DNA from 2 places in the Streptomyces sp. JLBJ103 genome. Region 1 is predicted to be linked to the other one. Evidence: riboswitches for the same ligand, from Rfam matches in the RefSeq annotation. Region 1 holds a riboswitch; the other holds the start of a gene.
The links. Region 1 has a riboswitch for cobalamin ahead of AC4BEG_RS27030 (cobalamin biosynthesis protein). Riboswitches for the same ligand answer to the same signal wherever they lie in the genome.

Region 1 (3,185 bases):
GCGATCCTCTGGAACCTGGTGACCTGGCTCGCCGGGCTGCCGTCCAGTTCCTCGCACGCCCTCTTCGGCGGTCTGATCGGCGCCACCGTGGCCTCGGTCGGCATCGACGGGGTCAACGGGGACGCGATCGTCATGAAGGTCCTCATCCCGGCCGTCGCCGCTCCGCTGGTGGCGGGTATCGCCACGGTGGCCGCGACCCGGCTCACCTACCGGCTCGGCCGCGGCCGCGCCCCTGAGGACACCGCGAAGGGCTACCGGGCCGGACAGATCGCCTCGGCCGCCCTGGTCTCCCTCGCCCACGGCACCAACGACGCGCAGAAGACGATGGGTGTGATCACCCTGGCGCTGGTGACCGGCGGTGTGATCGCGCCGGACTCCGACCCGCCGATGTGGGTCATCGTCTCGGCGGGTCTGGCCATCGCGCTCGGCACCTACCTGGGCGGCTGGCGGATCATCCGCACCATGGGCAAGGGCATCACCGACATCCAGCCGCCGCAGGGCTTCGCCGCCCAGACCGGCGCGGCGACCGTCATCCTCGCCTCCTCGCACATCGGCTTCGCGCTCTCCACCACCCAGGTCTGCTCCGGCGCCGTCATGGGCGCGGGGCTCGGCCGCAAGGGCGGTGTGGTGCGCTGGTCGACCGCGGGCCGCATGGTCATCGCCTGGGTGCTGACCCTGCCCGCCGCGGGTCTGATCGCGGCCGGGGCCGCGCTCCTGGCCGACCAGGGCAACTGGGGTGTCACGGCGGTGGCCGTGCTCGCCATCGCGGCCTGCGGAGTGATCTGGGTGCTGTCCCGCCGCAAGCCGGTGGACCACAGCAACGTCAACGAGGTCGGCACCGCCGAGCCGGTGGGTGTGGTCACCGCCGCCCTCCAGTCGGTGGCCCCGCCGCCGGTGGGTGCCACCGCCGGACCGGGCAGCGGCACCGACACCACCGCCGACAGCGCCACCACCGACAGCACGACCGACCAGCCGAAGGCCGTCGCCACGGCCGGCTCTGCCGCCCCCGTGGCGTCGAGCAGCACCAGCAGCTAAAGGGAGCAACTCAATGAGCATCGACTGGGCGGCACTCGGCCAGGTCTTCGGCGTCAGCCTCGCGGTGACGGTCGGCGTGGTGGGCGTCTTCACCCTGGGCATCGTCGGTACGTCCCGCAAGGAGCTCGAGTCCGCGGGCGCGGGCGCGGCCACCGGTGGCGTCACGGCGCAGGGCGGCGCGTCGGCCCTCGCCCGCTCCGGCGCGTACGCCTGTTTCGCGCTGTGCGCCGCGGTGGTGGCGTACGGCATCTATCTGATCGTCGCCTGAGGGCCCCTCGGCAACTTCAGGGACGCCTGACGGCACCACGGCCGCCGGGCGGGAGACGCTGACCGGCGTTTCCCGCCCGGCGGCCGTGTGCCATGCGCTCCGCGCGGGCCCCATGTGGGCCTCGGCACACTCGTGCGTCGCAGGTCACGGGTGAGTTGACGGCCCTTCGCGGCCCATGGTGGACTTCCGGAGCCAAACGGCGGCAGCAGAGGAAGCCGGTGCGAATCCGGCGCGGTCCCGCCACTGTCACCGGGGAGCGCTCTCCCATCGCCTGCACGGGGTCACGGCTCGTCAGTACGGCTGGTTCGTACACAGAGCTGGAAGACCGGGAGAACCGCGGATCCGGGAGCCAGGAGACTCTCACCGCCGGTCACGTCGAGCCAGGGCGCGGACCCTGAGTGAGGACACCGCCATGCCCGGCACCGCCACGCCGCCAGCCCCACCGCTGCACAGCCCCCTCGGTGAACGCACCACGGGGGAACCCCTCGGCCGAGGCACGACGGCGGGCTGACGGATGCGTGCCGATCACGCCTCGTTCGCGTGCGGCGCCGCTCTCGGCTTCCTCTGCGACCTCGCCACGGGTGACCCCCGCCGCGGCCATCCGGTGGCCGCGTTCGGGCGGGCCGCCCTGGCCGCCGAGCGGGTGCTGTGGCGCGACCACCGCGGTTACGGGGCTCTGCACACCGCGCTGTGCGCGGGCGGCGCCGCCGCCGGTGCCGCCCTGCTGACGCGCGCCGTACGGGCCGTGGCGGGGCGCCGCCGCGCCGATATCGCCCTGACCGCGGCCGCCACCTGGGCGGTGCTGGGCGGTACGACGCTGGGGCGCGAGGCGCGGGCCATCGGCGGCGCGCTGACCGCCGGGGATGTGGCGACCGCGCGGGAGCGCCTGCCGCATCTGTGCGGACGCGATCCCCAGGCGCTGGACGCGCAGGCCATCGCCCGCGCGGTGGTGGAGTCGGTCGCGGAGAACACCTCCGACGCCGTCGTGGGTGCCCTGGTGTGGGGGGCCGTGGGCGGCGTGCCGGGGCTTGTCGCCTTCCGGGCCGTCAACACCCTGGACGCCATGGTGGGCCACAAGTCGCCGCGCTACCGGCGGTTCGGCTGGGCCGCGGCCCGGCTGGACGATGTGGCGGGCTGGCCCGGGGCGCGGCTGACGGCCGCTCTGGCGACCGTGGTGGGTCCCGATCCGCGCGGTGCCCGGCGCGCCTGGCGGCGGGACGGACGGCGCCATCCGAGCCCCAACGCGGGGCCGGTGGAGGCGTCGTTCGCGGGCGCCCTCGGGGTGCGTCTTGGCGGCACCCTCGCGTACGCCGGGCGGGTCGAGCACCGGCCGGTGCTGGGCGGCGGCGGACGGCCGGTGCGCGCCGCCGACATCAACCGCGCGGTGCGGCTGTCACGGCGGGTGGGCGCACTGGCCCTGGTGACGTCGGTGACGGCACGGCTGGTGGTGGGCAGGGTTCTGTCCGACAGGGGCGGGGCCACGGGCGGGCCGGAGAAGCGGAGAGGGAGCGGATGAGCGGGACAGGGGGCGGGCTGCTCGTCGCCGGGACGACCTCGGACGCGGGCAAGAGCGTGGTCACGGCGGGCATCTGCCGGTGGCTGACCCGCAAGGGCGTGAGCGTGGCGCCGTTCAAGGCGCAGAACATGTCGCTCAACTCCTTCGTCACCCGGGACGGGGCGGAGATCGGGCGGGCCCAGGCCATGCAGGCGGCCGCCGCGCGAGTGGAGCCCAGCGCGCTGATGAACCCGGTGCTGCTGAAGCCGGGCAGCGACCGCAGCAGCCAGGTGGTGCTGCTGGGCAAGCCGGTGGGCGAGATGAGCGCCCGCGGGTACCACGCGGAGCGGCGCGAAGGGCTGCTGGAGACGGTCACCGCGTGCCTGG
Region 2 (3,185 bases), 3.6 Mb from region 1:
CGGTAGTCCAGGCTGGACTCGAAGACCGACGAGGGCAGCGCCGAGACCCCGCCCCGGAACTTCCGCACCACCCCGAGCCGGGCCAGTTCGTCGAGGTCCCGGTGAACCGTCATCAGACTGACGCCCGTCAGCTCGGCCAGCTCCGCGGCGGTGGCGGTGGAGCGTTCGAGCACGTACTCGGTGATGGTCTGCCTGCGGGCGTCCTGGGAGCGGGCGGAGCCGCCGGGGTTGCCGGTGGAGGTCATGCCGGGGATTCTTCCGTGCCGCCCCCGGGGCCGTGCCCGGTAGGGACGTTCAGGGAGCGCAGCGCCGTACGGTCCCCGGTCAGCTCGATCTCGGTCACCGCCGCGTTGTCCAGCCGGGGGAAGACCTCGCGGTAGCGGCCGGGGCGGATGCCGAGCAGCGCGCACAGCGCGGTGCGCAGCAGGGTGTTGTGGGCGACGACGAGCACCGTGCGGCCCGGGTGCGCGGCGGCGAGGGCGCGCAGCGCGGCGGCGGCGCGCCGCCCTGCCGCGCCGGGTGGTTCCGAGCCGGGGAAGGCGCCGGTCTCGGCGTCCTGCCGGAACGCCCGTACCGCGGCCGGGTCCTCGGCCTCCATCTCGGCGATGGTGCGGCCCTCGCCCCAGCCGAAGTCGACCTCGCGCAGCTCCTCGACGACCTCGGGGACCAGGCCCAGCGCCTGCGCCGCGGGGGCCGCGGTGAGCCGGGCGCGGCTCAGCGGGGAGCAGGCCACCGCGTCCACCCCGCGCTCCGCGGCCCAGCGGGCGAGCGCCTCGGCCTGGCGGTGACCCCGCCCGGTGAGGGCCACGTCCGAGATCCCGGCATAGCGGTTCTCCGCGTGCCAGACGGTCTCGCCGTGGCGTACCAGCAGCAGTTGGGTGGTCATCCGGGCGCCTCCCACGCATCGGCCATTGTCTGATCAAGTCTGGGATGTTAAATCTAACATCGTCGATGTGATGTATCGCCGAAGGCAGCCCCTTCTGCACGTTCTCGCCGCCGGAGAACCCGGGTGCTGGTCGCGGACCCCTGAACGGACCCGGCGACCACCCGCGCGGACGGCGTCGAACCGGTCGGCCTGGACGAACTCCACGACCGCAGCGAGGTGGTGAGCCTGCACGCCAGGCTGACCGACCGTCGTACCGGATCCCGACCGCCGTGAGACCTTCGACCGCGGCTATGCCGACTACCGTTCCCGGCTTGCCCGAGCCCGCGCCGGATGGCGGGAGAAGGCCCCGGAACAGCGGGCCCGAGGCCGTCCCGCAATAGCACATACGTGGGAAACTCCCCCGCTGGCGACACAAGATGTGGGGGCGCGTGCGTCGGTCAACACAAGATGTATGCTCGTCCTCGCTGTCGACGCAGGGGAATCCGGTGGGAATCCGGAACTGTCCCGCAACGGTGTACGTGTGCGCATATGCGTACCCGTGAGTCCGATGACCTGCCGACGGCCGTCTGATACACGTCCGGGCCTCGCGGGTTGGGCCGTTGGACGCTGTGCGGGGTGCGTTCGTACGGTAGTGCGGATTCGTCATGCCCGTACGCGGCCATCGCCCCTCCCTCCTGGCCCCCAGCCGAGCGAGGGAGAACACTTCAGTGACCATCGCGCCCGCCGACCCGGTTTCAGAGGCAGCGGCTTCCCCGGCAGAGGCCGACGCGCCCGGGACCGCGCTGCTGCGGACCCTCACCGGGCTCACCGCCGATCTGCCCGCCACCGACCCCGGCAAGGTCGCGGCCGCCGCCCTGCGCGGCCGCCATCCCGGCTCGGACGAGGCGGAGTTGCGCACCCTGGCGACCGAGGCGGCGGCCGGGCTGATCGCGGAGGAGCCGGAGTACTCCCGGCTCGCCGCGCGGCTGCTGGCCCTGGCGATCACCCAGGAGGCGGCCGGGCAGGGCGCGGTCTCCTTCTCGGCCTCGGTCGCGGTGGGCCACCGCGAGGGCCTGATCGCCGACTCCACCGCCGAGTTCGTCACCGCCCACGCCGCGCGGCTGGACGCGCTGGTGGACCGGGCGCTGGCGGACGGCGCCGACAACCGCTTCGGCTACTTCGGACTGCGCACCCTGCACAGCCGCTATCTGCTGCGCCACCCGACCTCCCGTCAGGTGATCGAGACCCCGCAGCACTTCCTGCTCCGGGTCGCCTGCGGACTGGCCGAGGACCTCAGCGAGCGGGCCGTGGACGAGGTCGCCGAGCTGTACCGGCTCACCAGCACCCTGTCGTACCTGCCCAGCTCCCCCACGCTGTTCAACTCCGGCACCCGGCACCCGCAGATGTCCTCGTGCTATCTGCTGGACTCCCCGCTGGACGAGCTGGACTCCATCTACAACCGCTACCACCAGGTCGCGCGGCTGTCGAAGCACGCGGGCGGCATCGGGCTCTCGTACTCCCGTATCCGCGCCCGCGGTTCGCTGATCCGGGGCACCAACGGGCACTCCAACGGCATCGTGCCGTTCCTGCGCACGCTGGACGCCTCGGTGGCCGCCGTCAACCAGGGCGGCCGGCGCAAGGGCGCGGCCTGTGTCTACCTGGAGACCTGGCACGCGGACATCGAGGAGTTCCTGGAGCTGCGGGACAACACCGGTGAGGAAGCCCGCCGCACCCACAACCTCAACATCGCCCACTGGATCCCGGACGAGTTCATGCGCCGGGTCGAGGCGGATGCCGACTGGTCGCTGTTCTCCCCGGCCGACGCGCCGCAGCTGGTGGACCTGTGGGGCGAGGAGTTCGACGCCGCCTACCGCACGGCCGAGGCCGAGGGCCGCGCGGTCAAGCAGGTCCCGGCACGCCAGCTGTACGCCCGGATGATGCGCACCCTGGCGCAGACCGGCAACGGCTGGATGACGTTCAAGGACGCCGCCAACCGCACCGCCAACCAGACCGCCGAACCCGGCAAGGTCGTCCACTCCTCCAACCTCTGCACCGAGATCCTGGAGGTCACCGACGACGGCGAGACCGCCGTGTGCAACCTGGGGTCGGTCAACCTCGCCGCGCACCTGGGCGAGGACGGTCACATGGACTGGGAGCGCCTGGACGCGACCGTCCGTACCGCCGTGACCTTCCTCGACCGCGTGGTGGACATCAACTTCTACCCCACGGAAGAGGCCGGTGCCTCCAACTCCCGCTGGCGGCCGGTGGGTCTGGGGCTGATGGGCCTCCAGGACGTCTTCTTCCGGCTGCGGCTGCCCTT

Region 2: another riboswitch for cobalamin. It lies ahead of AC4BEG_RS11020 (ribonucleoside-diphosphate reductase subunit alpha); the one in region 1 lies ahead of AC4BEG_RS27030 (cobalamin biosynthesis protein).

Annotation. Positions count from the first base shown of each region.
Region 1 is NZ_CM177089.1:6,116,538-6,119,722, reverse strand. Features, by position in the region: gene AC4BEG_RS27040 (inorganic phosphate transporter) at 1-1,035, shown strand, start outside; gene AC4BEG_RS27035 (hypothetical protein) at 1,049-1,303, shown strand; cobalamin riboswitch at 1,512-1,663, shown strand; gene AC4BEG_RS27030 (cobalamin biosynthesis protein) at 1,818-2,819, shown strand; gene AC4BEG_RS27025 (cobyric acid synthase) at 2,816-3,185, shown strand, end outside.
Region 2 is NZ_CM177089.1:2,556,590-2,559,774, forward strand. Features, by position in the region: gene AC4BEG_RS11010 (DeoR/GlpR family DNA-binding transcription regulator) at 1-245, opposite strand, end outside; gene AC4BEG_RS11015 (histidine phosphatase family protein) at 242-886, opposite strand; cobalamin riboswitch at 1,314-1,451, shown strand; gene AC4BEG_RS11020 (ribonucleoside-diphosphate reductase subunit alpha) at 1,594-3,185, shown strand, end outside.